4 regions of the Micromonospora sp. NPDC051196 genome follow, and region 1 is predicted to be linked to each of the others. Evidence: riboswitches for the same ligand, from Rfam matches in the RefSeq annotation. Region 1 holds a riboswitch; each other region holds the start of a gene.

The links. A riboswitch is a leader RNA that binds a small molecule or an ion and turns the genes downstream of it on or off. The one in region 1 is predicted to bind cyclic di-AMP.
Region 2: another riboswitch for cyclic di-AMP. It lies ahead of AB0M35_RS20855 (hypothetical protein); the one in region 1 lies ahead of AB0M35_RS07155 (NlpC/P60 family protein).
Region 3: another riboswitch for cyclic di-AMP. It lies ahead of AB0M35_RS12760 (C39 family peptidase); the one in region 1 lies ahead of AB0M35_RS07155 (NlpC/P60 family protein).
Region 4: another riboswitch for cyclic di-AMP. It lies ahead of AB0M35_RS23505 (hypothetical protein); the one in region 1 lies ahead of AB0M35_RS07155 (NlpC/P60 family protein).

Annotation. Positions count from the first base shown of each region.
Region 1 covers NZ_JBFBAY010000002.1:286,277-293,954, reverse strand. Annotated here, with positions in the region: gene AB0M35_RS07175 (DUF881 domain-containing protein) at 1-620, opposite strand, end outside; gene AB0M35_RS07170 (cell division protein CrgA) at 845-1,108, shown strand; gene AB0M35_RS07165 ((Fe-S)-binding protein) at 1,391-3,592, shown strand; gene AB0M35_RS07160 (NlpC/P60 family protein) at 3,858-4,856, shown strand; cyclic di-AMP (ydaO/yuaA leader) riboswitch at 5,030-5,163, shown strand; gene AB0M35_RS07155 (NlpC/P60 family protein) at 5,230-6,216, shown strand; gene dcd (dCTP deaminase) at 6,241-6,819, opposite strand; gene AB0M35_RS07145 (pyridoxamine 5'-phosphate oxidase family protein) at 6,895-7,440, shown strand; gene AB0M35_RS07140 (zinc metalloprotease) at 7,507-7,678, opposite strand, start outside.
Region 2 covers NZ_JBFBAY010000011.1:22,990-30,667, reverse strand. Annotated here, with positions in the region: gene AB0M35_RS20870 (alpha/beta hydrolase) at 1-139, shown strand, start outside; gene AB0M35_RS20865 (UvrD-helicase domain-containing protein) at 251-2,383, shown strand; gene AB0M35_RS20860 (cation diffusion facilitator family transporter) at 2,436-3,338, shown strand; cyclic di-AMP (ydaO/yuaA leader) riboswitch at 3,493-3,626, shown strand; gene AB0M35_RS20855 (hypothetical protein) at 3,631-4,707, shown strand; gene AB0M35_RS20850 (PfkB family carbohydrate kinase) at 4,935-5,915, shown strand; gene AB0M35_RS20845 (5'/3'-nucleotidase SurE) at 5,912-6,736, shown strand; gene AB0M35_RS20840 (STAS domain-containing protein) at 6,741-7,106, opposite strand; gene AB0M35_RS20835 (hypothetical protein) at 7,465-7,611, shown strand.
Region 3 covers NZ_JBFBAY010000005.1:95,489-103,166, forward strand. Annotated here, with positions in the region: gene AB0M35_RS12745 (acyltransferase) at 1-742, shown strand, start outside; gene AB0M35_RS12750 (hypothetical protein) at 851-1,264, shown strand; gene AB0M35_RS12755 (hypothetical protein) at 1,493-2,245, shown strand; cyclic di-AMP (ydaO/yuaA leader) riboswitch at 2,566-2,707, shown strand; gene AB0M35_RS12760 (C39 family peptidase) at 2,934-3,833, shown strand; gene AB0M35_RS12765 (alpha/beta hydrolase) at 3,942-4,685, shown strand; gene AB0M35_RS12770 (hypothetical protein) at 4,696-4,917, opposite strand; gene AB0M35_RS12775 (CDP-glycerol glycerophosphotransferase family protein) at 5,017-6,714, opposite strand; gene AB0M35_RS12780 (bifunctional cytidylyltransferase/SDR family oxidoreductase) at 6,749-7,678, opposite strand, start outside.
Region 4 covers NZ_JBFBAY010000014.1:35,931-43,608, reverse strand. Annotated here, with positions in the region: gene AB0M35_RS23525 (hypothetical protein) at 1-248, opposite strand, end outside; gene AB0M35_RS23520 (hypothetical protein) at 408-884, opposite strand; gene AB0M35_RS23515 (MarR family winged helix-turn-helix transcriptional regulator) at 988-1,320, opposite strand; gene AB0M35_RS23510 (carbonic anhydrase) at 1,521-2,219, shown strand; gene AB0M35_RS23505 (hypothetical protein) at 2,331-3,344, opposite strand; cyclic di-AMP (ydaO/yuaA leader) riboswitch at 3,348-3,479, opposite strand; gene AB0M35_RS23500 (YibE/F family protein) at 3,646-5,007, opposite strand; gene AB0M35_RS23495 (metal-sensitive transcriptional regulator) at 5,340-5,636, opposite strand; gene AB0M35_RS23490 (cation transporter) at 5,753-5,962, shown strand; gene AB0M35_RS23485 (hypothetical protein) at 5,995-6,960, shown strand; gene AB0M35_RS23480 (heavy metal translocating P-type ATPase) at 6,972-7,678, shown strand, end outside.

The DNA.
Region 1 (7,678 bases):
ATCTTGAAAGGTGGGGAGTACACCCGGCCGTGCAACAGCAGGGTGTTACCCACGCAGCGTACCGCGCTGGTCGCCAGAACGCGGACATTCATGATTGACATCGCTTCGGCACCGCCGGCCCAGAGCGCGTTCACCACCGCTTGCACGTCGCCCTGGTGCACGACGAGATCGTCGTTGCTGGCCCCTTCGGGAAGCTTGCTGAGCTGTGGCGCGTCGTTGAGTTCGACCGTCAGCCCGGGACCGGTGAGGGCGGTGAAGCCGGCGGCTGCGAGACTCTTGGCGGCCCGTTCCTGCTGCTCCTTGATCGGAGTGTCCGAGTCCGCGAGGTCGGTCGTACGACTCTCGACCTGCCGGCGGAGCGTCGCGGCCCGCTGCTCGTTCGCAGCCACCCGGTCTCTGCGGTCCTCGATCAGCTCGGTGAGCTGCGGGCGACGGTCCTCGCGCAACGCGGTGCCGCCAGCGGTGGTGGCCGTGGTGGTGAACAGCAGGCCGGCGGCGGCGGCGATCAGCGGTACGCCGATCGACCAGCCAGGACGCCGCTGCCGCCCGCGCCGCAGCAGACCGGCGACGAGGCGTCGCAGCACCTTCTGCCACGAGGCCGCGCCGGACGTGTACTCCACGACCGTTTTCCCCCTGTCTCCGGCTCCGACGACCACACCCGTGCGGTCCTGGCGGGCCTCGTCCCGCCAACCGTTGCCGGGCTGCCCGGCAATGGTCTGGCCCCATTCGTGGATTGAGCGGGGCTTCCGGACTACGCTAGCTCTCGAACATTATTGGCCATGGACCGTCGCCCTCGCGCCCGGTTGTCAGGCCGGACGAGGTCGTAACCCCTCTGGAGAGCGTCGTGCCCAAGTCTCAGGTCCGCAAGAAGAAGGTGTACACCCCGCCCACGGACGTCCGCCCGGCGGCAACAGCGGCGACGCGCAAGCCCAGCCCTCTCTGGCTGCCGGTCACCGCCGTTTCGCTGATCGTGTTCGGCATCGGCTGGCTGGTGGTCTACTACCTCTCCGAGCAGGAGTACCCGGTCATGGAACTGGGGTACTGGAACCTGGCGGTGGGTTTCGGCGCGATGGTCGGCTCTCTGATCCTGCTTTCCCGCTGGCGCTGATCCGCAGGCCATCCGGCAGTTTCCCGGGTCACTCGCCGAGGGCCCGGTGAGCGGTCGCTGCGGCTGCCTCCTAAGGTGTGCGCAGGGCGGCGTGGCCCAGGTGCGAGAAGACTCACGTTACTGCCGAGTAACCTTGCGCGTAGGCTGCACTGCATGACCGAGCGGGAAGGTCATCGACCGGTCCGGTTCGAGGCGCGGCAGCGGGTGAGGTCCCGTACGCATCTCTGACCCGACTCCGGTCGCCGAGCCGCTCGCCAGGCAGCAGACCGGGAGGCCAACTCGATGGGCAGCGTCCAGATCGTCACCACGATCCTCGCGGCCGCCATCACCGCCGTTGCGGTGTGGCTTGCGGTGCGCGCGGTCATGCAGATGACGGCCGTGATCCGGCTGGGTCAGCCCGACCCGTCCCGGTTCGGCGACAAGGCCAGCCGCACCAGGACCATGCTCGCGGAGACCGCCGGGCATACCCGGATGCTGCGCTGGAGTGTGGTCGGCGCGGCGCACTGGTTCGTGATGGTCGGTTTCATCGTGCTGTCGCTGCTGGTGCTCGAGGCGTACTTCGAGGTGGTGTCCCCGACCGGTGGGCTGCCGCTGATCGGCGGCTGGGCACTCTACGGCCTGGTCACCGAGTGGATCGGCATCCTGGGCGTGGTCGGCATCGTGGTGCTGATCGCGATCCGGCTCGCCAACCGGCCCACCCGGGCCGGTCGCCGCTCGCGCTTCACCGGGTCGACGATGTGGCAGGGCTACTTCGTCGAGGCCGTCGTCCTCGCCGTACTGATCATGGGTTTCCTGATCCGGGGCTTCAAGGTGGCCACCGACCACTTCGAGTACCCGACCTGGGCCACCCCGCTGAGCCACGCGGTCGGCTCGGCGCTGCCGGACTGGGAGTCCGGGGTCAGCGTCGCCGCCCTCATCAAGATCGCCATCTCGATGACCTGGCTCATCGTGATCTCGCTGAACGTGACGATGGGCGTGGCCTGGCACCGCTTCCTGGCCTTCCCGAACATCTTCTTCAAGCGCAAGCCGGGGGCGGCCGGCTCCGGCCTCGGCCCGCTGCGGCCGATGATGAGCGACGGCAAGCCCCTGGACTTCGAGGAGGCCGACCCCGAGAAGGACCAGTTCGGGGTGGCTCAGGTCGAGCAGTTCACCTGGAAGGGCCTGCTGGACTTCAGCACCTGCACCGAGTGCGGCCGGTGCCAGTCGCAGTGCCCGGCGTGGAACACCGGCAAGCCGTTGTCGCCGAAGCTGCTCGTGCTCAGCCTGCGGGATCACGCGTACGCCAAGGCGCCCTACCTGCTGGCCGGCGGCGGCAAGGACCTCACCGGCGAGGAGAAGGCCACCGCCGCGCAGTTGGCCCACGTCGACGTGCTGGCGCTCGCCGAGGCGGAGAAGCCGCTGATCGGTGACGCCGAGGCGGGCGGGGTGATCGACCCGGACGTGCTCTGGTCGTGCACCACCTGCGGCGCCTGCGTCGAGCAGTGCCCGGTGGACATCGAGCACGTCGACCACATCGTCGACATGCGGCGTTACCAGGTGCTCATCGAGTCCAGCTTCCCGTCCGAGGCCGGCGTGATGCTGCGCAACCTGGAGAACAAGGGCAACCCCTGGGGTGCCCCGCAGAACACCCGCGAGGACTGGACCAAGGGCCTCGACTTCGAGGTTCCCCGGGTCGGCGAGGTGGAGGACTTCGAGTACCTGTTCTGGGTGGGCTGCGCCGGTGCGTTCGAGGACCGGGCCAAGAAGACCACCCGGGCGGTCGCCACGCTGCTGAACGAGGCCGGCGTCTCCTTCGCCATCCTCGGCGAGGGCGAGACCTGTTCGGGTGACCCGGCCCGCCGCATCGGCAACGAGTTCGTCTTCCAGATGCTCGCCCAGCAGAACGTCGAGACCCTCAACGAGGCGTTCGAGGGCCGGGAGAAGGCCAAGCGCAAGATCGTCGCAACCTGCCCGCACTGCTTCAACACCCTCGGCAACGAGTACGGCCAGCTCGGCGGCGAGTTCGAGGTGGTACACCACACCCAGTTGCTGGCGCACCTGGTCGCCACGGGCAAGCTCACCCCGGTGCAGCCGGTCGACGGTGGAGTCACCTACCACGACCCGTGTTACCTCGGGCGACACAACCGGGTCTTCACTCCGCCACGTGAGGTGCTTGGAAGTGCCTTGGGCGACGGCGAGATCACCGAGATGCCGCGTAACAGTGAGCGGTCCTTCTGCTGCGGTGCCGGTGGTGCCCGGATGTGGATGGAAGAGCGGATCGGCAAGCGGATCAACGTGGACCGGGTCGAGGAGGCCATGTCCACCGGGGCCCGGACCATCGCGGTCGGCTGTCCGTTCTGCTCGACGATGCTCACCGACGGGGTGAACGGCAAGGGCGCCGGCGAGCAGGTCGAAGTGGTCGATGTGGCGAGCGTCCTACTGCGGTCGGTCCGGCCCGAGCAGGGCCGTGGCGCCGCGGAGAGCGAGCCGGTCACCAGCAGCTGACCAGGCTTTACGGTACGAGGACGGCGGGCCGGCGTGGCCCGCCGCACCATCGTATTCAAATTGACGTGCGTGACTATAACGAAATGATCGACACCCTTTGTGTGCGACCGGTCGCGCAAACGTGAATCGACCGTTGGTCGCCTTGATTCCGCACCGCTCCTTCCCTAATGTGAGGCACCGACCGCCGTAGGTCGTCTGTCCCGCACCCAACCGCTCGCGGGACGCCCGGTGGTCGGTTGCAAAGGAGTCGCTGCCGGTGGCAACCATGCCCCTCCATCGTCATCTGCCCGGACGGTCCAGCCGTCCAGGTGGCCTGCGGAGAGCCGCTCACCGTCTGGTCGTCCTGGTGGCCGCCGCCGCGGTCGGCGCTGGCCTGCTCTCCGCCCCCGCGTACGCCGAGCCTTCGGTGGAGGAGATCGAGCGCCAGATCGACAAGCAGTGGCAGCAGCTTGAGCCCACGATCGAGCAGTACAACAAGGTGCGTTCGCAGCTGAAGGTCAACCGGAAGAAGTCGGGCGATCTGCAGAAGAAGATCCAGCCGCTGGCCCTGGAGGCCGAGCTGGCGATGAACCGGGTCGCCGACCTCGCCTCCCGGTACTACGTCAACGGGCCGTCGCAGGAACTCGGCGCGGTGCTGCTGAACGCGAAGCCGGACACGCTCGGCGAGCAGATGGCCTTCCTGGAGCGGTTGGCGTCGTACGAGCGCCAGCAGCTCGAGAGCGTGATGAAGGTCCGCAAGAAGTACGACGACCAGAAGGCCAAGCTCGACGCGCTGATCGCCGACCAGGAAACCAAGGAAAAGCAGCTGGCGGCGAAGAAGAAGCAGATCGACGCCAAGATCAAGGAACTTGAGCGGTCGCTGCCGGTGACCACGGTGAAGACCACCAACTGCCCGACCATCAACGGGGTGGTCAGCGAGGCGGCCCGGACGGCCATCAGGGTCGCCTGCGCCCAGGTCGGCAAGCCGTACGTCTGGGGGGCCACCGGCCCGAACTCGTTCGACTGCTCCGGGCTGACCCAGTACGCGTACAAGGCCGCCGGCATCTACCTGACGCACTTCACCGGGGCGCAGTGGAACGAGGGCAAGGCGATCTCCCGCTCCGACGCCCGCCCCGGCGATCTGGTCTTCTTCCGCAGTGACCTGAGTCACGTCGGCCTCTATCTGGGCAACAACCAGATGGTCCACGCACCCAGAGCGGGCAAGCCGGTCAACGTCTCCCCGATCACCACCATGCCGATCGCCGGCTTCCGCCGACCCGGCTGAGCCCTCGCACAGGAACATCACCACGGCCCCCGGTCAAGCGACCGGGGGCCGTGTTCGTTGTCGGAATTGAGCACCGAGAGTGATGGCGTGGATGTGTTGCGTATCGACAGGGGTCGTCCCTACGCTGGGCAATCGTCGGCCCGATGGCAGCTCTGCCCACCAGGGGCGGTAACGGTCCGACACCGCCGAGTCGCTTGCACGAGCCGGGGACCCAGGTACCCGGGGTGAATCCGCGATCACCGCGGTAGGGCGCCCCCTTCCCGCCCGAACCCGTCAGCTAACCCGGTAGGCGGTCTGGGAAGAAGGAGTACGGAGCCCGGTGGCACACCATGCCCCGCGGCTACCGTCACCACGGCCGGCGACGCCCGGCCCGATGACGGCTGCGCCGCGATCCCGCTGGTACCGCTGCACCACCGCACTCGCCGCCCTGTCCGCGACCGCCGTCATGGTGACCGGCGGCGCGACGGCGGCTCACGCCGAGCCGTCGGTCGACGCCATCGAGCGCCAGATCGACGCGGACTGGAACCGGCTCGAACCACTGATCGAACGACACAACGCCACCCGGCAGGACCTCGCCGGCAAGCGTCGGGAGGCCGACGCCCTGGCCGCCCGGATCGTGCCACTTCAGCAGCAGGTCGACGTCGCGATGACCCGGGTGGGTGCGCTGGCGGCGCGGGCGTACAAGGGCGGCACGGTCGGCGCCGTCAACGCCCTGTTGGGCAGCCGGTCGCCGGGCGAAGTCGTGGAGCAGATCGGACTGCTCGACCGCTACGCCCACTACCAGCAACAGGACGTACGACAGGCGAGCGAACTGCGCGACGAACTCACCGCCGCCAAGGCCGGGCTGGACCGCACCATCGGCGTGTTGACCCGCACGGAGACCGATCTTGCGGGGAAGCGGCGGCAGATCGACGCCGAAATCGACCGGTTGCAGCGGCTGCGCCTGCGGGCGTACGGCAACGGAGGCGGCGGCCCGCTACGCCCAGCGCCCTGTCCGGCGAGCTATCCGGGCGGGCCCGCTGGAGTAGCGGTGAAGTTCGCCTGCGCCCAGATCGGCAAACCGTACTCGTGGGGGGCCGAGGGGCCGAACGCGTACGACTGCTCGGGTCTGATGCTGGCCGCATGGGCGCGGGCCGGGGTGGCATTGCCGCACAACGCCGTCCGGCAGCGTCAGGTGACCGTGTCGGTGGGCCGGAGCGACCTGCGCCCGGGTGACCTGGTCTTCTACTACCGCGATCTGCACCACGTGGGCATGTACGTGGGCGGCGGCTGGGTGGTGCACGCCTCTCGCGCAGGCCAGCCGGTGAAGTTGAAACAGATGGACAGCAGCCCCATCCACAGCTTCGGCCGGCCTGGCTGAGGTGTGATCCTGGCTGAGCTGCGGTCAGCGAGTCGGCCAGGTGCGCCAGTTCTGCCAGGCCCGGCTCGGCGTCGGGCCGCGCTGGCCCTGGTAGCGGGAGCCGTAGACGGCCGATCCGTACGGGTGCTCGGCGGGCGAGGAGAGCCGGAAGATGCAGAGCTGACCGATCTTCATGCCGGGCCAGAGGGTGATCGGCAGATTCGCCACGTTGGACAGCTCCAGCGTGACGTGCCCGGAGAAGCCGGGGTCGATGAAGCCGGCGGTGGAGTGGGTGAGCAGGCCGAGTCGACCCAGGCTCGACTTGCCTTCGAGTCGACCGGCCAGCTGGTCGCCGAGGGAGATGACCTCCAGTGTGGAGGCGAGCACGAACTCACCCGGGTGCAGCACGAAGGGCTCGCCGTCGGGCACCTCCACCGGGGAGGTCAGGTCGTCCTGCCGGGTCGACGGGTCGATGTGCGTGTAGAGGTGGTTGTTGAAGACCCGGAACAACTTGTCCAGGCGTACGTCGATGCTGGACGGCTGCACCAGCGTGGGCTCGAAGGGCTCCAGCGCGAGGGTGCCCGCCTTGATCTCGGAGACCAGGTCGCGGTCGGAGAGCAGCATCGCCACACCATACCGATATGGCTGACCTGCGTGTCGCGCTACCTGGCTAGAACGTATGTTCGATAAGATGTCGGCATGGCTTCCTGGTCCGATTTCGCCGCTGACGAGCCTCGACTCGCCGACGCGATCCGCCTTCTCATGCAGCAGTACGGCCCGGGCTTCGGCTACCTGGCCACGGTCCGCGCCGACGGCGGGCCCCGGGTGCACCCGGTCTCCCCGGTGATCACCGACGACGGTCTCTACTGCTTCTTGATCGACTCACCGAAGCGGCGCGACCTGGAACGCGACGGGCGCTACGCACTGCACTCCTTCCCGCCCGAGGAGCGCGACGACGAGGCCTACGTCGCCGGTCGGGCCTGGCCGGTCACCGACGACGCCACCGTGGCACGCCTGGCGCTTGCCGCCCGCGCCGCGCCGCACGTCGACTGGCGGTTGTTCGAGTTCACGATCGAGGTGGCGATGCTCAGCCGCCGCGGGCACGCCAACTCCGACGTGCCGGGCGAGCACGGTGGGGAGTCGGCCGTCCAGGTCTGGCTCGATCCGGCGGCCACCACCCCGCAGACGCAGCGCCCCACGTCGTTGACCGCCCACTCCGCCCGGCGCGCCCGCTGCGCGGCCTGACGCCAGCCGGTGCCGGCCCCGTCGAACGGGACCGGCACCGGAGCGGTACGTGCCGAAGGGCTCGCGTCAGGCGGCTCGGTAGGTGTTCCAGGCGCTGATCATGCGGCTGGCCTGGCCCGGAGTGAACTGGTACATGCAGGAGTCGTACGAGTAGTCCATGAAGTTGGTGATCGGGTCGAGACCCGGGGCGGAGCAGGTGTCCCGACCGGTCGGGCAGCCGCTCGCCGGCGAAGCCTCC
Region 2 (7,678 bases), on a different contig from region 1:
GGTGCTGCCCGCCACCGAGTTGGTCGTCTGTCCCGGTGCCGGTCACATGCTGATGATGGAACGCCCCGAGGAGGTGAACACCGCCCTGTCCGGCGTGCTGCGCCGGGTCCTCGACGCCAGTCCCGTCCACGGTTGTTAACAAGGGGCCCCTGCTCTACCTGAGGCGTTAACAAGGTGCCCTTCCTTGCACGTGGGCGGCGGGGCGTAATCTCGTGCGGTTGGCCGGGCGGCGGGACGAGGAGCACGAGCGGTGGATCAGAGCACCCTGGATCAGGAGATCGCCGTCGAGCAACGGCATCTCGACCGGGTGTACGCACGACTGGCCGAGTTGCGGCGCGCGGCGGTCCGCGCGGAACGGGACGGCTACCGGCTGGCCCGGGTCGGCAACTTCGGCGCACTGGTCGAACGCGACGCGATGGTCTTCCACGCCGCGCAACGACGTCACCTACTCGACGCCGAATACGAAGGGCTGGTCTTCGGCCGGCTCGACCTGCGTGACGGGCAGGTGCTCCACGTCGGGCGGCTCGGCATCCGCGACGAGGACGCCAGCACGCTGGTGGTCGACTGGCGCGCCCCCGCTGCCGCCGCGTTCTACCAGGCGACTCCCGCCGAGCCGCTCGGGGTGGTGCGGCGCCGGACGATCCAGTCCAGCGGCGAGCGGGTCACCCGGATCGAGGACGACCTGCTCGACCCGGACGCCGCGCCGCCGGAGATGCCGGTGGTGGGCGACGGCGCACTGCTGGCCACCCTGTCCCGTACCACCGGCCGGGGCATGCGCGACATCGTCGCCACCATCCAGCGTGAACAGGACGAGGCGATCCGCTCCCCCAGTTCCGGGGTCACGCTCGTCTCCGGTGGTCCGGGCACCGGCAAGACGGCGGTGGCGTTGCACCGTGCCGCGTATCTGCTCTACGCCGAACGCAGCCGGTACGCCGGGGGCGGCATCCTGGTCGTCGGCCCCTCCTCGGTCTTCGTCTCCTACATCGCCTCGGTGCTGCCGTCGCTGGGCGAGGACACCGCCACCCTGCGCTCGCTGGGCAGCCTCTTCCCCGGCCTGTCCGCCACCCGGACCGACCCGCCCCGGGTGGCCACGATCAAGGGATCGCTGCGGATGCGTCGGGTCCTGGAACGCGCCGCCCGGGACACCGCGCCGGGCGCCCCGAGCGAGTTGCGTCTGCTGTACCGGGGACAGCTGCTCCGCTTGGACCGGGCCGAGTTGGACGCCGTCTGGAACCGCGCGCTGCCCCGGGGCGCCCGACGCAACGAGGTACGCCGGGCCGGCTTCGACGGCGTACTCGCCGCGCTCTGGGCGCAGGCCCGCCGACTGGGCATCTCGGGGCTGCCCGAGCAGCGCGCCTTCGAGGACGAACTGATCGACCGTACCGACTTCCGGGACTTCCTCAAGGCCTGGTGGCCCCGGCTGCATCCCCGGCACGTACTCGGCTGGCTGGCCGATCACGAGCGACTGCGCCGGTACGCCGCCGGCATTCTGTCCGGCGCGGAGATCCGACTGCTGAGCCAGTCGTACCGGGGGCTGGCCACCGACGGCCCGTCCGTCGCCGACGCCGCACTGCTCGACGAACTGGACACCCTGCTCGGCAAGCCGATGCGCCCGGCCCGGCCCAAGCGGGACCCGTTCCAGCTGGCCGGCGGGGTGCGGGAGTTGAGCACCTTCGCCGATCGGCAGCGGGCCGCCCGGCAGGCCGCCCGCGAACGCCCGGAGGACTACCGGGACTACGCCCATGTGGTGGTCGACGAGTCGCAGGACGTCTCGCCGATGCAATGGCGGATGATCGGCCGGCGGGGCCGGCTGGCCTCCTGGACGGTGGTGGGTGACCCGGCGCAGACCGCCTGGACGGGAGATCCGCAGGAGCTGACCCGTGCCCGGGACCAGGCCCTGGGTCGGCGCACGCGGCACCGGTTCGCCCTCACCACCAACTACCGCAACTCGGCGGAGATCTTCGCGGTGGCGGCCGACGAGATCCGCCGGGTGTACCCGGACCTTCCGCTGCCCACAGCCGTCCGCTCCACCGGAGTCGACCCGATTCGGCTGGTGGTGCCGGCCGCCGAACTGGCAGCGAGCGTGGTGTCGGCCGCGAACACCCTGCTCGGCGAGGTCGAGGGCACCGTCGGGGTGATCACTCCGGTGCCCCGACGGGACGAGGTGTCGGGCTGGCTCGGCGGCCTCGGTGGCGAACGTCTTCAGGTGGTGACCAGCCTGGAGGCCAAGGGCATGGAGTACGACGGGGTGGTGCTTGTCGCGCCGAGTGAGATCCGCGCCGTGCCCGACTCCGGCGTGCGTACGCTCTACGTCGCGTTGTCCCGGGCCACGCAACGGCTGACCACGGTCGACGTGGCCGACGAGCCGCCCACGAAAACATAGCGATGTTGGCATAGTTCTGACTCCGACCGGCCGGACGGCGGATGGTGACTGCGTGGGCGCGGGTCATGACCATCAGGCTGCGGTGTCACACGCCGCACACCGCCATTTCGGCCGACTCCAGGCGGCGTTCGTACTGCTCAGCGTCCTGATGGTGGTCGAGGCGGTGACAGCGCTCCGCACCGGCTCGTTGGCTCTGCTCTCCGACGCCGGGCACATGTTCACCGACGTGCTGGGCATCGGGATGGCCCTCGCGGCCGTCGCGGCGACCCGCCGGGCCCGCAGCGACCCACAGCGCACCTTCGGGCTCTACCGCCTGGAGGTGCTGGCCGCGCTGGCCAACGCCGTCCTGCTCTCCGGTGTCGCGGTGTACGTGCTGGTCGAGGCGGTCCGGCGATTCGGCGATCCACCCGAGGTGCTGGCCGGCCCGGTGCTGGTCGTGGCGGTGCTCGGCCTGCTCGCCAACGTCGTCGCGTTCGCGCTGTTGCGTCCCGGCGCCCAGGAGAGCATCAACCTGCGCGGGGCGTACCTGGAGGTGCTGGGCGACCTGCTCGGCTCACTGGGCGTGATCGGGGCGGCGACGCTGATCGCGCTGACCGACTGGTGGTGGGCGGATCCGCTGGTGGCGGTCGCGATCGGCCTGTTCATCCTGCCTCGGACCTGGCGTCTGGGCCGGGCGGCGCTGCGCATCCTGGTGCAGGCGGCCCCGGAACACCTTCAGGTGACCGCCGTGCACGACCGCCTGGCCTCGGTGCCCGGCGTTGCCGGCGTCCACGACCTGCACGTGTGGACGCTCACCTCCGGCATGGACGTCGCCTCGGCCCACCTGACCATGACACCCGGCGCCGATGTGGGCGGGGTGCTGGCAGCGGCCCGCGCGGCCCTGCGGGAGGAGTTCCACATCGAGCACGCCACCTTGCAGATCGAACCGGGGGTCTGCGGTGCGGTCGAGTGGTGATGAGACCAGAGCTCGACCAAAGGCCGGAATTGATAGCTTATGTCTGATTCACTGGTCACCAGGCGAACACCAGGAGTCACACCGGCTGCACAGGTCACAGCAGCCCCGGTAGGCTCGGACCCGGCCTCCGCCAGGCGGCACTCTCCGGTGCCGGCGGCGGCCGCCGCCTAATCGCCCGTCAGGGCGAGCCGGGGAACCATGTTCCTGGGGTGCATCCGCGCACGCGCGGTAGGGATCTTCCGTCCCGAACCCGTCAGCTAACCCGGTCGGCGGCTGACGGAAGGACATGTGCATGCCAGCAGTGGCAACCGTGAGACCGGCCGCCCGAACGGCGGCCCTGATCTGCGCGGCGCTCGCCCTCGCAGTGGGTGTCGCGCTCGTTCCCGGCCCGGCCGCGGCGCACGGGTTACGTACGGCAGCTCCCAGCGATGTCGGCGACGAGGGCGGTACCCCGGCGCTGCGCGCCCAGTTGGAAGCGGCCAGCAAGGGTTACCTCGACGCCAAGGTCGCGCTGGACCGTTCGGTCACCCGGCAGAAGCAACTGGCCGGACAGCTCACCGCCACCGAAAGCCAGCTCGCCGAGCGCGGCACCAAGGTCGCCGAGATCGCCGCGCAGGCGTACCGCACCGGGCGGCTCGGCGCCGCGTCGGCGCTGCTCAACAGCAGCTCACCGGCCGGCTTCATGGACCGGGCGGCGGCGCTGGACGCGGTGGCCGCCAACGAGGAGCGCGCCCTCGGTGAGCTGCGGGCCACCCGTGACGAGGTCCGCAGGACCAAGCAGGCCCTGGACGTGGAGGTCCAGGAGCAGCGCAAGCAGGTGGCGGTGATGGCCAAGCGCAAGGAGCAGGCCGAGCGGGCGGTGACCGTGGCCAACGAGCGGGCCCAGGCTGCCGAACGCGCCAACCGCGCCCCGACCCGTAGCGGCGGTTCCAGCCCGACGGCCAAGCCCGCGCCCCGCAACTCGGACGGCTCGTGGCCGGCCGAGTCGTGCAGCGTCAACGACCCGACCCCGGCCAACGGCTGCATCACCCCGCGTACGCTGCACGCGCTCAAGCAGGCCAAGGCGGCCGGCTTCACCAGGTACGTCTCCTGCTACCGCTCGGGCGGCTCCGGCGAACACCCCAAGGGCCGCGCCTGCGACTTCGCGGCACAGAAGAACGGCTTCGGTGGGGTCGCCACGGGCGGTGACCGGACGTACGGCAACAACCTGGCGGCGTACTTCGTCAACAACGCCGACCGGCTCGCCGTGCTCTACGTGATCTGGTACAAGCAGATCTGGCTGCCCAGCAGCGGCTGGAAGTCCTACAGCGGCGGTCGCGGCGATCCGTCCAGCGACCACACCAACCACGTCCATCTGTCGGTGTACTGACCGCTCATCGACGACGCCGGGTGGGCACCTTCGGGTGGCCCGCCCGGCGTCGTTGCTCGTGCCCCCGGCGCCGAAGGAAGTCAGTTCGCTCACCCGTCGACGCGCGCGAATCCGCCACCTTGGTTACCGTCATAGACGGAAGCGGACATTTCGCCACGAGGGGGAGGAACAAGCATGAGCCAGGGCATCGAACGGCTCACCCGATCCGGCACCTGCGGGTGGCTCCGGTGAGCGGGCACGTCATGGTCTTCGCGCCCACGCCGTTGCTGACCGTCACCGTCGACCAGCCCAGCGACGCACCGGAGTTGCACCTGCACCCGGGCGGGCAGGGCGTCTGGCAGGCCCGGATGGTGCTGTCGCTCGGCGTCGACGTGGTGCTCTGCACCGCGCTCGGTGGCGAGGTCGGGCAGGTCCTGGAGCCGCTGCTGGTCAGCGAGGGAGTGGACCTCAAGATCGTGGCCCGCGACTCCGGCGGCAGCGGCGGGTACGTGCACGACCGCCGGGAAGGCACCCGGCGGGAGGTCGTCGACGTGCCCGGTCAGCCGCTGAGCCGGCACGAGCTGGACGAGTTGTACAACCTCTCGCTCAGCGAAGGGCTGCGCGCGGCGGTGTGCGTGCTGAGCGGCCCGAACGACCCGTCACTGGTGCCCGCCGACCTGTACCGCCGCTTCGCCGCCGACCTGCGCGCCAACGGCAGCCAGGTGGTGGTCGACCTCAGCGGCGAACACCTGACGGCCGTCCTGGACAGCGGCGTGTTCTTCCTCAAGGTCAGCCACGAGGAGCTGATCGCGGACGGTCGGGCCGCCGGCGACGAGGAGGAGCAGCTCACCCGCGCCATCTACGACCTGCACACCGCCGGCGCGGAGAACGTGGTGGTCAGCCGGGCCGAGAAACCGGCGCTGGCCCTGGTCGACGGCGAGGTGTTCGAGGTACGGATGCCCCGGCTGGAAGCGGCCGACCCGCGCGGAGCGGGCGACTCGATGACCGCCGGGGTGGCCGCCGTGGTGGCCCAGGGCGGCGACGTGCGCACGGCGATCCGCACCGGCGCGGCGGCCGGCGCGCTGAACGTCACCCGTCACGGGCTGGGCACCGGACGGCTCGACTCGATCACCGGTCTGGTCGACCGGGTGCAGTTGGAGCCGGCGAGCAACCGGCCGCAGTACCGCACGACCCCCGACGAACTGGCCCACCGGGCGGGCGGCCGATGACACTGCGGGTAGTGATCACCAACGACGACGGGATCGGTGCCCCCGGCATCCACGCGCTGGCCCGGGCCGCCGTCGAACGGGGTATGGACGTGGTGGTGGCCGCACCGTTGGAGGAGGCCAGCGGCACCAGCGCCGCGATGAGCGCGATAGAGCAGGACGGTCGGGTAGTGGTCCACGAGCACCCGCTGCCGGAACTGGACGGGACGCCCGCGTTCGCGGTCGGCGGGTCTCCCGGCTTCATCGCACTCATCGCCGTGCACGGCGCGTTCGGGCCCCCACCGCAGGTGCTGCTGTCCGGAATCAATCGGGGTGCCAACGCCGGCCGTGCGGTGCTGCACTCGGGCACCGTGGGCGCGGCGTTCACCGCCGCCGCGAACGGCTGCCCGGCGATGGCCGTGTCGCTGGACGTCCTGTCGGCCGGTGAGGCGACCGCGGCCAGCGGCGGCGCGGCGGTGGCCGCAGCCGCCCGGGTACGCGACGCCGACCGGCACTGGGCGACCGCCGCCCGGGTCGCACTGGACCTGCTGCCCAGGTTGCCTACCGGGCCGGTGGCGAGCGTGCTCAACGTCAACGCGCCGGACCTGCCGTTCGAGCTGCTCCGCGGGGTACGCCGAGGCACCCTGGCCACCTTCGGTCAGGTGCAGATGACGGTCGCCGAGTCCGGCCACGGCTTCGTCCGCACCTCGCTGGAGGAGCCTGGCCAGGCGGTGCAGCCCGGTACCGACCTGGCCCTGCTCGCCGAGGGTTACGCCTCGGTGACGGCGATTCGGGCCGTCACCGAGGCGACCGATATTGATCTGTCCGGCCTTGACGCCAGCTGAGGGGTCAGGCCCCCGGAAGGACCTCAGGTGTTACGGCCGCACCGGCGTAGTACGGCTCGGGAGCACCGAACAGGCCGAGTAGGCCGGTCACCCAGAGCTGCCGGTGCACGAACCGGCTCGGCTCGGTGACGACCAGTTTCACGCCACTGACCTCGGCGGTCTGGAAGCCGGCGACCATCGCGCTGATGCCCACCGAGTCGATGAAGGTGACCAGCCGCATGTTGAGCTCGATCCGGGCCGGCCGCCCCTTGGCCAGCACCTCGGCAATGGCTTCTTTCACCTCGTACGCGGTGTCGACGTCGATCTCCCCCCGCGGGGCGATCTCGATGACACCACCAGGCCGAACCGTCTGCAGGATCGACAGGCTCACGCGAGCACCTCCACTCGCCCGTACGACGGGCGCCTCATCAGTACGCGGGCCGCGACCGAGAGTATTCCTCCAACGGCCTCGGTCGCCACCCCTCGGGATGAGCAATTCGCGGACAGGGCCACCCCAAGTCGCCCTTATCCGGACTTTTCATGACCTATCACTCGACGCGCTGGCCGCCAGTCCGCGTCGCGCGCCAGCCCACGCCGCCGAACCAGAGTAGCGGGCCGACGCCAACACTTTCGATATCCGGGACGGTGAGGCGCCGTCGCGCGGACCCGCCCCGCTGGTAGCCGGGCTGCGACGAGTGGATGAATGTGCCTAGCATCACGACTGACCGTTTCGACGAGAGGACGACGACATGCTTCGCAGACTCGCCACCCTGGCCGGCGTCAGCGCTCTGCTCGCCCTCGTGCTGGCCTGCGGTTTCGGCGGCGGGGGCGATGACGACGACGATGACGACGACGACTTCGCCCGGTCCGCCGTCGCCGTGGTGTCGTCCCGCTGACCGTCGAACGCCGGCACGACACGGCGGACGCCCGGCGACCCTTCGTCATGGTTTGCGACGGCGTGCG
Region 3 (7,678 bases), on a different contig from region 1:
CTGCGAACTCTTCTTCTACCTGTGCCTGCCGCTGGCCCTGCCCCTGGTGCGGCGGGCCCGACCTTGGATGCTGTGGGCCGTGGTGATCGCCGTACCGCTGCTGATCCTGGCGCTGTGGCCCGCGCAGACGCTGGTGCCGGAGCAGAGCCGGTGGTGGTTCACGCAGGTGTTTCCCCTGGTCCGCTCGTTGGAGTTCTGGATGGGTGTGGCCGCCGCCGAGCTCATGCTGCGCGGGCGCTGGCGGGGGCCCGGCCTGCCCCTGGCAAGCCTCATCTTCGTGGTGACCTGGGTGGTCGCCGCGCAGTGGATTCGGGCCGAGTTCTGGGCGGCGCTGCTGTCGGTGGCGTACGTGGTGGTCATCGCCGCGGCGGCGGACGCCGACGTGCGGGGGCGTCGTTCGCCGCTGCGGTCGCGCCCGATGGTCTGGCTCGGCGAGGTCTCGTTCGCCTTCTACCTGGTGCACGTGTTCGTGATCATGACCATCCTCCGGGTCACCGGAGACTGGGGGACCGGCCTGCCCGGCTGGTGGGGCCCGGCTGCGGTGATCGGCTTCCTGGTGCTCACGCTGGGGATCGCCGCACTGGTGCACCGGTTCGTCGAACAGCCGATGATGCGTCGCCTGACCCCTCGCCGGTCGACCCCGCCGAGTGCCGCCGAGCCCGTACCCGCCGTGCAGCCCGTACCCGATGTCGAGCCCGTACCCGATGTCGGGGCGCCGTCTCGGGTCCGACCTGGACGGTGACCTCTGAGCCCGCTGACCAGGCACCCGGGTATCAACCCGAATCAAGTTCTTCGTTGCGACACGCCGGCCGGCGGTGCGGCCTGCGGGCCCCGACGGTAGCGTGACAACGTGCTCCCGGTCGTCTCCACCCGTCCTCTGTGGTGGCTGGCGCGCTGGGCGGCACGGCTGCTGACCGGGTTCGCGGTCGCTGCCGCGTTCACCCTCGGCACCTGGGCGATGCCCGCGCACGCTCTCGACCGGGCGGCTGGCCCTGCCTGGCAATTCACCGTGGCCGACGCCGCTCAGTCGCCAGCCGGCGCGATGACGCCACCGGCCTGCGACGGGCACCCCGCGATCCAGCAGACGGTCGACCCGCTCGACAGCGGGCGCGACGATCGCCCCGGGGGTGGGCCCGCGACGGCGCCGGTGTCGCCGACCTGGCCACACCAGGTTGCCGAGCCGGGCATCACAGGCGCGCACGGTCAGCTTCCTGCGGCGCTGACCCCGGGCCCGTGTTCCGCCCGTGCCCCGCCCGGCCACTGACTCCCCGCCCGTACCGCCGGGGTGATCCGGACGGCCCCGCGCGGGCCGTCCCGGTCCGCCTTCCCGCCACGCCAACCGGCCGGAAGCCAGCGACGGGCCGCTGCGATCGGGATCCCAACGCGGATGGGACCCTGCGCTTCACCATCGGCCGATCCGGACGCGCCCAGGCGGCGGTCCGAGATCGGTGACACCCAATGCCGCCGCATCGTCTTCCTTTGAGGTACCGACATGGAGAAGACCGTTCTCTACCAGTTCCTGCTTGAAGTACCCCGGGCCGCAGCCATCTGGTCGGTGTTGCTGGTGCTCGCGCTGGGCGTGCTCACCGCGCTGGTCGCCCGGCCCGAGCCGGTGCCGTCGACCGACCGTGCCCCGGAGACCCTGGACGGCGATGCCGCTGCGGCGGACCTGCGTCGCTATGCCGGCGAGGTGGCCGTGGCTGCGGCGGGCGCCGCGCAGAACGCCGGTCGCCGCCGCGCCGCGTGGCAGCGTGCCCAGGTGGAGCTCGACCGTGCCTGGGTCGCGTACGACGAGGCGGAGTCCGCCGCGCGACGGCTCGCCGCCGCCACCGGGTTGCCCAGCCCCGACACGCCCCGAACCCCCGCCGAGTACGCGGCCCGGGAACGCTGGCTGCATCGCGCCGCGATGACGGCGTACTGGCGCGGCGATCTGTCGGCCCGGCAACTCGCCGACGCGCTGGCCCACCGGGCCGGTTGGGATCCCCGACGCCACCCCGCCGAGCAGGAGATCTTCCTGGCCCGGGTGGTACGCGACGGCCGGCAGGCGGCCTACCAGACGGCTCGGCAGCAGGAGCGCGACGCCTGGCGGGCGGCCGAACTGGCCGTCGACGCGGCCCGTGCGCTGTCCACCGAGGCGTACGCTGCGGCGCAGCGGATGCGGCCGAACCTCCTGCCGGCGTCGCGTCGGGTCGTCGTCGGGCGGCCGGCCGCCGTCCTGCGCTGGCGGCCGGCCAGGGTGGGCTGAGAACAGTTGTCGGTCGGCATCTGCCGAGTAGCGTGTGTCGACAATTTCGTGACCCCGGTCACAGCGGAGCGGGAATCGGTCACCGGACCGCAGATGTCGAATGTTGGCCGCAATGTCCTGGGCATTGTCGGCGAGAGGTCCGGTTGTCGCCCGACGGTGCTCTCCTGGCCCGGAGTCCCATTGAGCGACGACAGTTCGCTGATATCCGAAAATAACTGCGCTGGATCATGTTTAGGCAGGTCAAGGTGGGGTTGGCAGGAGCCGTACCGCCCAGTAGTGTCGGCCCGTCCGGTGCGGTAACCGATCGCAAGTGGCGACGCCGCGCCGACCCGCTCAATCGTGATCTCACGAACCGGGGACCCACTGCACCACTGGGGTGAATCCGCGAGCCTCGGCCCGCGGTAGGGCGATCTTCCCGCCCGAATCCGTCAGCTAACCCGGTCGGCGGTGTCGGAAGGAGTTCCCATCCTCGTGCAGCACAATTCGATCCCCCTGATATTCCCCAGCCTCCACGGCACCGTGGTGCCTGCGCTCGCCGCTTCGTTGTTCGCGCGCTGACCCAGGCCCACCGCAGCCGCCCGATTCCGGGCGCATCTCCTGAAACGGCACGTCCGCGTACTCGGACGGTCGTCGGCCTGCGTGTGCCGACCGGACCGTCGGAGCCGGTGCGCCGTGCACCCCTCAGCCCGTGGAGGATCCCTTGAAGCACACCCTCAAGCGTCAGCTTCGTCGGCTGGCCACCGAACGCCCCTACCAGATCGTCGCCGCCTCGGCGGCGGCGCTCGTCCTGGCCACCGGCACCGGCGCCCTGGTCGCCGGGACCGACGACGCTCCGGTCGACGCGCACAACACGACCGCCGTGGCCGAGTTGCGTGACAACTCCGTGGCCTCCCGCAGCCTGGCCCGGGTCGCCACCGAGCCGAGCGGTGCCGCGTCGAGCAGTGCGGCCCCGAGCAGTGCGGCCCCGAGCAGTGCCGCCCCGAGCAGTGCGCCGCCGAGTCGCGCCGCCGCCTCGCCGTCGCCGGAGGCCGCTGCGACGGATCCGGACTTGGCCGTCGAGAAGGCCGCGCCGAAGCCGCCTGCCGAGAAGGTGCTGAAGTACGACTACCAGGCCCAGATCAACGGCTACTACTGCGGCCCGGCAGCGGTACGCAACGCGCTCAGCGCCGCGGGCATCGACCGCGACCAGGACACCCTGGCCGCCCAGCTCGGCACCACCTACGCCGGCACCAACTCGGCTCAGGACACCACCCGCGTCCTCAACGCCGTGGTCAAGGGCAGCCCGTACCGGACCACGATGATTCCGGGCGGCTCGGCGACCCCGGCCCAGATGGACCAGCTTCAGTCCGACGTCGTGGCGGCGGTCTCCGCCGGGCGCGGTGTCGTGGTGAACGTCGCCGGCAGCGCCACGGACACCGCCGGAGGCTGGCACTCCTTCCCCGGCGGCCACTACGTCGCCGTGGTCGGCTACGAGGACGAGGGCCGGATGGTGAAGATCGCCGACTCGGCCGACGCGTCGTACTACTCGTACTGGATGAGCACCATCGATCTGGCCAACTGGGCTGCCACCCGCGGCTACTCCTCCTGATTCCTGCCGCACGACACCGGGCGCCGGCCCCGTCGGGACCGGCGCCCGGTGTCGTGTCCCGGTCGCGGCTCTCGCCGAGCCGGTGCCGGCGGTGGCAGACTGCCCGACATGATCACGGAGTCGGGTGAGCGGGCCGGCCCGCCGGTGCTGTTGTTGCTGCACGGAATGGGTGCCACCGGCGACGTGTGGCTGCCCTGGGCCTCACTGCTGCGCGAGCGGTGGCCGGGGTGCTGGTTGGCCCCCGATCTGGCCGGTCACGGCGCAGCGCCCCCACTGTCGGAGTACTCGTTCGCCGCGTTCGCCGATCAGGTCGCCCCGAGCCTGAACCCCGGCGAGCGGGTGACCGTGCTGGGCCACTCGCTCGGCGGAGTGGTCGGCCTGGCGTTGGCCGCCGCGAGTCGGGCGGTCACGGTCGAAGCGGTGGTCGGGCTCGGCATCAAGGCGGTCTGGTCCCCGGCGGAACTGGCCCGCGCCGGTGATCTCGCGGCCCGCCCGGTCACCTGGTTCGACAGCCGTGACGAGGCGGCGCGACGGTACCTGCGTGTCGCCGGCCTGGCCGATCTGCTCACCCCCGACCATCCCGCCGTGGCGGCCGGGCTGCGGCAGGTGGACCGCCGGTGGCGGCTGGCGATGGACCAGGCCGCCTTCGGCGTCGGCGAGCCCGACCTGACCGCCCTGCTGGCCACGATCGACGCGCCGGTCCTGCTGGCCCGTGGCGAGCACGACCCGATGGTCTCCGACGCGCAGCTCAAGGAGTACGGGGTCCCAGTGGTGACACTGCCCGGGCTCGGCCACAACGCCCACGTCGAGAATCCGGCAGCCGTGCTGGCCCTCCTCGACGCCGTACGCTGACCGGTCGCGGTCAGGGGCGTTCGCCGTCGCCGGCCTGCTCGGGGGAGGCATGGTCGGGGGACTTGCGTAACCACAGCCACACCCCGAGCACTCCCGCCACTCCGCTGCTGATCGCGATCGCCGTCTCCGCCAATTCGGACCAGTCGTCCATGAACGGGTAGACACGCGAGAGGACCATCCCCACGAAGCAGTACAGCAGCAGAACGACGGCGACGACGCGCTGGAGAATCATGACCCTCATTGGAGCACAGCGCCGCGAGCGACTGTCGGGCAGAGTCCACTGTGTCCATGAGCCGACCGCCGCCGGGGGAGTGTCGGGCGGCGGTGTCGCTCAGATGGCGCGGGACAACGGCGCGGCGCTGGCGGCCCGGGGGGCCGGGGCGGCCCAGGAGGGATCCAGCTCGCGTCGGGCGGCCGTCAGGAACGCCTCGGCGTACGCCTCGGCCGGGAAGTCGCCCAGGTATCGGCGTCGGGTCGCCCAGCGGGCCTCGGCCAGCGGGTCGGTGTCGAGCAACCGGGTCAGCACGTCGTCCAGGTCGGCCAGGTCCCGGCGCAGCACGTAGCCGGAGGCGGCCAGTGGGAACCGTTCGAGGAACCGGTCACCGTCGACGCCGGTGTCGGTGACCGCGTACGGCTTGCCCGAGTGCAGCCAGTCGGACACCACCCCGGACACGTCGGAGATCAGGGCGTCCGCGCGGTTCACCGACTCGGCCAGGGTCAGCCCGCTCGCGGCGGCACCGAACAGGTGCTGGCGGCCGGTACGCGCCCGGTCGGCAGCGAGCAGGTCGTGCAGCCGCCCCAACTGGCGGGCCGACGTCGGATTGTGGGCGGTGTACGGGTGGGGCCGCACGATCACCGTGGCACCCCGGTCGAGCAGCCGGGACAGCAGCGCCTCGGCCATCGGCAGGGAACAGTAGTCGGCGTCGGCGTGGTGCCCGGTCCAGGTGGGGGTGTAGAGCACCGTCGGGTTCGGCAGGCGGCGGGCCGGGCCGGTGCGTACCTCGATCGCCTCGACCTGAGGGCGGCCGACCACCACGAACTTCTCGGCCGGGATGTCCACCCCGGCCCGGGCGTACCGGTCGATGGCCGCCTCGCCGGCGACGAAGATCCGGTCGAAGATCGCCGACACCGGGTTGGCGCTGGATGCCTTGTCGCTGTCGCCGTGGTGCAACTGCACGTGGGTGAGCTGGGTGAACCGGAGGCAGTGGCTGTTCTTGGCGCCGTGGTTGACGTAGAACGCCACGCGCAGGCTCGGCACCAGCACCTCGTCCATGCTGCGCAGGGTGGGGCAGTAGAGCACGGGGGCGGTGGTCTTGGCCGCGATGACGGGCAGGGCGTCCGGCTCCCGCAGCATCACCACGAACGGCCGGCCGATCCGCTCCAGGTACGGCAGCCACATGGTGACCTGGTACTCGGATCCGGGTGGGGCGGAGAAGTACAGCATGAACTCCGGCTGGTGCCGACGCAGTACCCGGGTCACCGGCGAACCGCCGGATCCGGGCCGCAACCGCCGCTGGACCAGTTTGACGGCGACCGCGCCGACGACACCACCCACCAGCAGGCTCGCCGCCAGGGCGACCGTGGCGGGCAGCGCCGCGAGGGCGGCCAGCGCCAACACCGCGAGCAGGCCCGCCACGGCGTCACCGAGGCGGGACGTGACCCGCGGCACCCAGCTGCGTACCGGCAGGTTGGCGGCGAGAAGCTCCAGGTTTCCGGCCTCGCGCAGCGGGCCGGTGAGCACCATCAGCCCCAGCAGGATCAGCGCGGTGCCGGTCAGGGCCGGGTCGAAGCCGGCGTCGAGCTGCCGGGCGTAACCGACCAGCACCCCGGCCGCGATCAGCGTGGTTTCCGCGACGCCGTCCGCTCCGGGGCGGACCCGGCGTTCCCAGACCGTGGCGGCGAGGGCGAGCACCGACAGCCCGAGCCCCCAGGTGGTCGCGCCGGTGAGCGCGACCACGATGAACGCCAAGACCGCCGTGCCGGTGGCCAGGCCCCGGGCGGCCAGCTTCCTGACCAGGTCACCACGCATCTCGGTGCTGCCCTCCGCGGTCGTCGTACGTCGGTCAGCCGACGGGGGCGGTGCTGGCCGACCGGCTGCCCTGGGCCGGCACCACCGTGCCTGGCGCCTCGCCCGGCGGCCGGCGGACGTCGATCACCTGACCGGTGAGGTCGGAGAGCAGTACGTCCAGCGACGCCTGGGCGACGGCCTCGGCCGAGAGCAGGGTGTGCTCGGGCTCGGTGCCGAACGCCTTGGTCCGCATCGGGGTGGCGGTCCGCTCCGGGTTGATGACGTTGACCCGTACGCCCAGCTCGGCCCACTCGTCCGACAGGGCCTGGGTGAGGTTGACCAGGGCCGCCTTGGTCGCCGAGTAGAGCGCGTAGTCCGCCCGGCCCCGGGTGTACGAGCTGGAGGTGTAGAGCAGCAGCTGGCCCTTGGTGTGCTGAAGGTAGGGCAGTGACTGTCGGGCGACCGTGACCGGGCCGACGAAGTTGACCTGGAGCACCCGGTCGATGGTCTCCTGGTCCATCTCGGCCAGCGAACCCTTCTCCAGGATGCCGGCGGTGACCACCACGTGGTCGATCCGGCCGGTGGCCTCGAAGGCCGTCTTCAGCGCGGCCTCGACGTCGGCCGGTCGCTCGACGTGGGTGCCGGTGCTGGAACGGCTGAACGGGAAGACCTGGGCGCCGTAGCGCCGGGCCAGTTCGGTCAGGTCGTGGCCGATGCCGTAGCTGCCGCCGAACACGACGATCGTGCGGCCCGAGACCTCGTCGCTGTAGGCGCGCTGGTCGGCCAGCCGGGGGACCTTGGCGGCGGCCAACTGGAAGAGCTTGTCCGCCAGGTGCACGTCGACCGGGTGGGTGACCTTGATGTTCTCGTCCGAGCCGTCGATTACCTTGATCGGCACCTCGGGCAGATACCGCAGCACCACGCCGCAGTCGTCGGTGGCCGCGAAGTTCGGGTCGCCGGCGGCCAGCCGGTAGGCCTCCCGGAT
Region 4 (7,678 bases), on a different contig from region 1:
CGCGCCGTGGCCGCAGCCCGGTCGGCGGCGACCATGACCTCTTCCGCCCAGCGGTCCTCGTCCCGCGGCTCCGGCGGGCTCGGCAGGGCGGCCTCGCGGATCCGGGCACCTGCGTCGAACCGGAGTCGCCGGGGACGCAGCAACAGGCCGGAGACGGCAAGCGTGACGATGCCCAACAGGCTCAGCCAGATCGCGGCGGCCCGGGGCACGTCGAGCAGGACGGCGGCGGAGAGAGGGGTATGCATCATCAGCACCTCTGGCGGATGGGGTCGTCGGCTGCGCTGGAAGGGAAGGGGGACGAGGCCGGAACGGCGGGTGGCGTATCGCGGTGGCGTACTCGGCCGGCGGCCATGGCGGGCAGGGACGATCCCGCACCGGCCAGGCGGTGCTCGTAAGCCTGCCCCCGGTCAGTCGGTCGGTGGGCCGCGCCGGGTCGGTTCGCCGGCGCCGGTGGCGAGGTGTACGGCGACGGGCCGGGTCGCGGCGGCCGGAGCGGCGGCGTCGGCGGGCCCGGGGTGCGGCGCCACGGCCGTGGCAAGCGCTCGGACCGGCTGGACCGGTACCTGGACGCTCGTGGCGACGGGCCGGACGGTGACCACGGGCGCGGTGCCGGCTCGGGCGGCCAGAGGCGCGGCGGCTCCGGCGGCCAGGGGCGCGGTGCCGGATCGGGCGGCCAGGGGCGCGACCACGGGTCGGTTGTCGACCAGGGCGGCGGCCGGCGGGGCCGGGAAATCAGTGGCGTCGGGAAGTCGTGCGGGATCGGTGCCGGTGGCACCGCCGAGACCGACGGCCAGGATGAGTGCCACCAGCGCCAGGCGGGTCAGATCCGTCAGCGCGCAGCGCGTCACCGGCCACAGTGGACGGGAAAACGCGAAAGTCGGCACGGGTCAAACCTATCGCCCTTGCCGGAGGATCGCAGTGGCCCGATGGTACCGGGATGGTGAAGCCCACCACGCCGACGTTCGGCACGGGTCGGACTCGACCGGGTTACGGCGTGGGGCCGGCCACCGGCTCCTTGGTGAACAGCGCCAGCAGGTCGCCGACCTGGCGGTCGGCCTCGGCGGGGTGACGGAACCGGCCGGCCGGGTTGAGGGTGTATTCGTTGCGCCGCCCGACCCGGGTGCGGTGCAGGTAACCCCCGGCCTCAAGGTCGGCGACGATGGCCTGGGCGGCCCGCTCGGTCACACCCACCTCGTCGGCGACGTCGCGTAGCCGGGCTGTCGGGTTACGAGCGATGGCGAGCAGCACATGTGCGTGGTTGGTGAGGAAAGTCCAGTTACGGGCGCTCTCCCGCTCGCCTGTCGTTGCCATGACGCCCATCGTATGAGCCCTTCAGCTTCTTCGGGTCACGCCGTCCGGCCGCGCACCCCTTCCGCCCGGACGCAAGCGTCGAGGGATACCTGAAATGCATATCACGCATTCCTTGACGCGGCTTGCACTGCGTGTGACGGTTGGAGGCAGCCCGTGACCAGCGTCGGCCGGGATGACCAGGCATCGCATGAGAAGCGAGGTGACGCCGGATGAGTCGACCCGGACCGATCGCAACACAGCCGGGGCCGGAGCGGGAACTGCTCACTGCGGATCTTCCGGGCGCCCCGCAGCGGGCGCTCGCCGAACTGATGGCCGGCAACCGACGGTTCGTCACCGACACGCTGTGGCATCCCAATCAGAACGCCGGGCGCCGCGCTGCCGTCGCCGCCGAGCAGCACCCGTTCGCGGTCATCGTGGGCTGCTCCGACTCCCGGCTGGCTGCCGAGATCATCTTTGACCGCGGGTTGGGTGACCTCTTCGTGGTCCGTACCGCCGGGCACACCGTCGGCCCCGAGGTGCTGGGCAGCGTCGAGTACGCGGTGTCGGTGCTGCGTACGCCGTTGGTCGTGGTGCTCGGGCACGACTCGTGCGGTGCCGTGCAGGCGGCCCGTGCGGCGCTGGCCACCGGCGCCACCCCCGCGGGGCACCTGGGCGCGGTGGTGGACGCCGTGGTGCCCAGCCTGCGCCGGGCACAGGCCGCCGGGGTGGCGGAGTTGAACCAGATCGTCGACATCCATATCGCGCAGACCGTGACGTCGATGTTGAACTCGTCCACGACGCTGGCCGCCGAGGTCTCCGCCGGGCGCTGCGCGGTGGTCGGCATGTCGTACCGGCTGGCCGCCGGCGAGGTGCGGGCGGTGGCCGCGGAACCGGCCGACCTGGTCGCCACGGTCGCGCCCGCCGCCTGACGCCCGCCGCCTGACTCCGACCATCCGGCCGCGAACGGCACGAGCCGACGCAACGGTCGAGGGCCGCCCCACCAGTGGCGGGACGGCCCTCGAAGCGATACCGGAGACGGTCTAGAGCATCGAGACGTGTACGTGGTCCGTATGGTTCGACGGGCCGCTGTAGGAACTCCAGCCGGTCGCCGGGAACCAGATCTGCCGGTTCCAGATCACGTAGTAGATGCCCAACCGGTCGGCGTTGCGGACCAGGAACGCGGCCAGGTTGTTGCCGTAGATCCGAGTGTCGTTGTTGTACCAGGGTCGGAAGCCGCTGTTCTGCAACGACCAGTCACACGCCCGGCCCTTGGGGTGCTCCCACTTGTCACCGGGTCGGTAGCAGCCGACGAACCGGTTGAAGCCCGCCCGCTTGACCTCCTTGTACATGTGCAGGGTGCGCGGTGTGATGCAGCCCGACGTGGTCGGGTCGTCCTGGTTGCACGACTCGGACTTCCAGCCGCCGTCGGAAGCCCGGTTGGGGCCGGGCCGGGCGACCGGGGAGGTGGCAGAAACCAGGCCGCCGGTGAGACCGACGCCACCGACCAGCCGGAGCGACTTCTCCGCGTCGCTCTTCTTCCGGGCCATGTCGTTGGTCAGCTTCTGCTGCTCGCGTACCTCGGCGTCGAGGGCCAGCTTGGCCGTCTCCGCGCGGCGCTTCACCGCGTTGACCTCGCCCAGCTTCTTGCCGTTGACCAGGTTCAACTCGTCCAGCGCGGAGGCGCGGTGGATGAACGAGTCGGGGGCGTTGCTCTGCAACAGCATCGCGATCGCGCCCACCCGACCGGTCCGGTACGACTGGGTGGCGATCTCGGCGACCTGTGGGGCGAGCGCGTCCAGGTCGGCCTCGGCCCGGCGGACCTCGACGGCGAGCTTGAGCTGCTTCTTCTTGGACTTCTCCAGCTTCGACTTGGCCTTGGTGTAGTCCCGGTTCGTCGCCTCGATCAGCTCGTTGAGCATCGGCGGATCGTCGTCATGGCCCGCTGGCTTCGGGGCGTTGGGCGCAGCCGTCGCCGGCAGGGGGCCGGCGAAGACGGCGAACGCGGCGAACACGGCCACCACGGGTGTCAACCAGCGGCGTAGGGGTGCCGTCACTGTCTTCCCTTCCATCGACCGCCGACCGGGTTAGCTGACGGGTTCGGGACGGAAGTGGCCCCTACCGCTTTCGCGGATTCACCCCACGTACCTGGGTTCCCGGCTCGCCTGGTGGCGATTGGGCGGTGGCACCGCAGGCGCCGGTGCGCGCCTTCGGCGGTGACCGGCAGTGAGGTTACCCGACAGTCCGTCTGGGCCTCTACGCGCCGAACCCGGCGAGATGTGTCATTTCGTAATCGCGTTGAGTGACGAGTGACACGCATATCGACCGTCGGGGTCGATGTGCTCACGTTGAGGAGTGTCACCATGGGGTGTCGGTGCTCCTGTCCGGTTCGGGCCACTCCGAACGGGTGGCGGGGGGCGTGTTACGGGTGCGCGGTGTGCTGAGGGCCTGGAGCGCCTCCGACCGGTCCGTAGCCGGTCGTGGGAGGGCGGCGGCCACGTCGTCGGTCGCTTCGTGCGCGGCGCTCGCCCCGGTGCGCTGCCGTCCGGCGGTGGTCACCATCGTCGCCAGAGCGGTGGTCAGCGGTACGGCGGCGATCAGCCCGAGGGTGGCCACCACGCTGCGGACGATTTCCTGGGCGAGGAATTCGCTGGTCACGATCTGACCCAGCGCGCGGGAGTCGGCGGTGAGCAGGAGCAGCAGGGGCAGCGACGCGCCGGCGTACGCCAGGACGATGGTGTTCACCACCGAGGCGATGTGTGCCCGTCCCACCCGGGTCGCCGAGCGGTACAACTCGCGGCGGGACAGGTTCGGGTTGGCGTGGGCCAACTCGGTGACCGCCGCGGCCTGGGTCACCGTGACGTCGTCGAGGACGCCCAGTGATCCGATGATGATGCCGGCCAGCAGCAGACCGTGCAGGTCGACGTCGGCCCGGAACATCGACAGGGTGGTGGCGTCCTCGCTGCCGAAACCCGTCAGGTGAGTCGCGTTGGTCGCGGCCAGGCCGAGCAGCCCGGTGAGCACCAGGGCGCCGAGGGTGCCGAGTACGGCGACCGAGGTCTGCGCGGACACCCCGTGCGTCAGGTACAGCACCACGAACATGATCAACGCGGCGCCGACGATGGCGACCACCAACGGCGGCTGGCCGGCGCTGATGCCCGGCAGCACGAAGGTGAGCAGGATGGCGAAACTGGCCGCCAAGCCGGCCAGGGCAGCCAGCCCGCGCAGCCGCCCGAAGGCCACGATGGCGGCGGCGAAGAGCACCCCCAGCCAGATCAGTGGCATGCCACGCTGGTGCTCGGCGATGTTGTAGGTGCTGATCGAGGGATCCTCCGGATCGATCAGCGAGACCAGGATGACGTCGTCGTCGACGCTGACCGAAGGTGCGCCCGGCCCGGCCGGAATGGGCGTGTCGACGTCCTGGCCGGCGTCCGGGCCGTCCTGTATCCGTACCGTGACGGTGCCGCACGGTCCACCGGCCGTCGTCGGGGTGCCCTCGGGAACCGCAGGGTTGGGCGGGCAGGGTTCGGTGACCACCCGGGTGACCGTGCCGTGGTATCGGGGCAGGTCGTCGCCGGCCTCCGGGCGAGGGGCGTCGCGAGGCCAGAGCACCAGGGCGGCGACCAACGTGACGAGGAAGAGGGGGACCACCGTCACGATGAGGATCCGCCGCACCCCGGGCGGGGTGGGCGGAGCGGCACGGCTGTGATCGGCGCCCATTCAATAGTCTCCCAACGATTCCAGGGCGGAGTACGTGTCGGCGGGCGAGTCGGTTCAGCCCGGTCGTACGACTGTCGCGGTGGGCGGCCGAGGCGGCCGGAACGTGGCGGACCCGCTGCGTACGGTGAGTGTCGGGCCGGCCCTCGCCGGGCGCCGGGAAGCGGCGGCGGTGGAGGTGCGCGTCCGGCGGCGGGCGCGGGCCGGGAGGCGCGGATGTCGGCAGGCCATCGTGTGCGAATGGTAGCCAGCCCGGGATCGGATCGCAGGGCGCGCGGGTGTGTCGGCGGTTCGCGGCCCGGCCGTGGGCGACGGGGTGTGCCGGGAAAGCGGGCTCAGCCGCGCTTCATGAGGCGGCCGACGGCGGCCATCATCTCGGTGGCCATCTCGTCGGCGCGGCCCTCGGCGGCACCGGTGTGCATGCAGTGCCGGGCGTGCCCGTCGAGCAGCCCGAGGGCGACCTTGTCGAGTGCGGCCTGGATGGCGGAGATCTGGGTGAGCACGTCGATGCAGTAGCGATCGTCGTCGACCATCTTCTCGACGCCGCGCACCTGGCCCTCGACGCGGCGCAGCCGGGCGAGCAGTTGGTCCTTGCTGGCGGTGTAGCCACGGATCGGCGCGGGAGTGGTCATGGGCACGAGAATAGCCTACCCCCAGGGGGTATGGTACGGTCGTCGTTGTGATACCCCCCATGGGTATGCGGAGGCGTCGGCCGCCCCTCGGTCGGGCCACGGAGAAGGAGAGCTTCATGGTCACCACGACGTACCAGGTGAAGGGCATGACCTGCGGGCACTGCGTCAGCGCGGTCAGCGCCGAGGTCGGTGCGCTGCCCGGTGTCACCGATGTGGCGGTCGACCTGGCCGCCGGTCAGGTCAACGTCACCAGTGAGCAGCCGCTCGACGAGAACGCGGTACGCGCGGCCGTCGACGAGGCCGGATACGAGTTGCTCGGCGCCTGAGGCGACCGGCGGCGGAAACCGAGGTGCAATCGATGAACGCAGCGACGAAGCTGACCGGCTTCGCGCTCGGCCTTGCGGCGGTGTTCGGCGCGGCGTACGGGGTCGGCCAGGTGACCGGCCCCGCCGCCCCGGTCGTCGCCGACGGCCATGACGCGGGCGGCGGCCCGCACGGCACCGCCGCACCCGGGCATGACACGACCGGGCACGACACGCCGGAGTCGGGCGGGCACCTGCCCGGCGGGCTGCTCGTCTCCGACCGTGGCTACACGCTGGTGCCGGTCGCCGCCGCCCCCGAGGGCGAGTTCGCCTTCCGGATCACCGGCCCCGACGGCGCGCCGGTGACCAGGTACGACGTGACCCACGACAAGCAGATGCACCTGATCGTCGCCCGGCGTGATCTGGCCGGCTTCCAGCACGTGCACCCGGAATTGGACACCGACGGCACCTGGCGGGTCGCCTCGCCGTTGAGTTCGCCCGGGGTGTGGCGGGCGTTCGCCGACTTCACCCCGACCGGCGGCGAGCCGTTGACCCTCGGCGTCGACCTGACCGTGCCCGGCGAGTTGACCGAGCGGCCCCTGCCCGCCCCGGCGAGCAGCACCACGGTCGACGGCTACACCGTCGACCTCCACGGCACGCCACAGCCGGGTAGCAGCACGACGCTGACGCTCACCGTCAGCCGGGACGGCGTACCGGTCACCGATCTCGAACCGTACCTGGGCGCGTACGGCCACCTGGTCGCGCTGCGCCAGGGGGACCTCGCCTACCTGCACGTGCACCCCGAGGGCGTACCGGGCGACGGGCGGACCGCGCCGGGGCCGCAGGTGAGCTTCGGCGCCGAGTTCCCCTCGGCCGGGGCGTACCGGCTCTATCTCGACTTCCGCCACGGCGGGGTGGTACGCACCGCCGAGTTCACCGTGCACGTCGGTGACCCGGGCAGCATTCCCATCCCGCACGGCGCCGCCGACGAGCACGGCGCGCCCGGACACGAGCACAACTGACGGGACCAGCGATGACCACCAGCAGACCGCTGTCCACCGCGACGAACCAGATCGAGCTGTCGATCGGCGGGATGACCTGCGCCGCCTGCGCCGCTCGCATCGAGAAGAAGCTGAACCGGCTGGACGGCGTGCAGGCGAGCGTCAACTACGCCACCGAGAAGGCGAGCATCTCCTACGACGCGCCGGTCACCCCGGACGACCTGATCGCCACGGTGGAGAAGACCGGCTACCGGGCGAGCGTGCCTGCGCCGCCCACCCCGGCGGAAAGCACCGGCGAGCCGGTGGACGAGTTGCGGAGCCTGCGTACCCGGCTGTGGGTCTCGGTGGCGCTGACCGTGCCGGTGATCGTGTTGGCCATGGTGCCGGCCTGGCAGTTCACCTACTGGCAGTGGCTGTCGCTGGTGCTGGCCGCCCCGGTCGTGGTCTACGGCGGGCTGCCGTTCCACCGGGCCGCCCTGGTGAACCTGCGACACGGCGCCGCGACCATGGACACCCTGGTCTCGGTGGGCACCCTGGCCGCCTTCGGCTGGTCGGTGTGGGCGCTGTTCCTCGGCACCGCCGGTGTGCCCGGCATGACCCACCCGTTCAGCTTCGACATCGGCCGTACCGATGGTGCCGGCAACATCTACCTGGAGGCGGCGGCCGGGGTGACCGCGTTCATCCTCGCCGGCCGGTACTTCGAGGCCCGGTCCAAGCGCACCGCCGGGGCGGCCCTGCG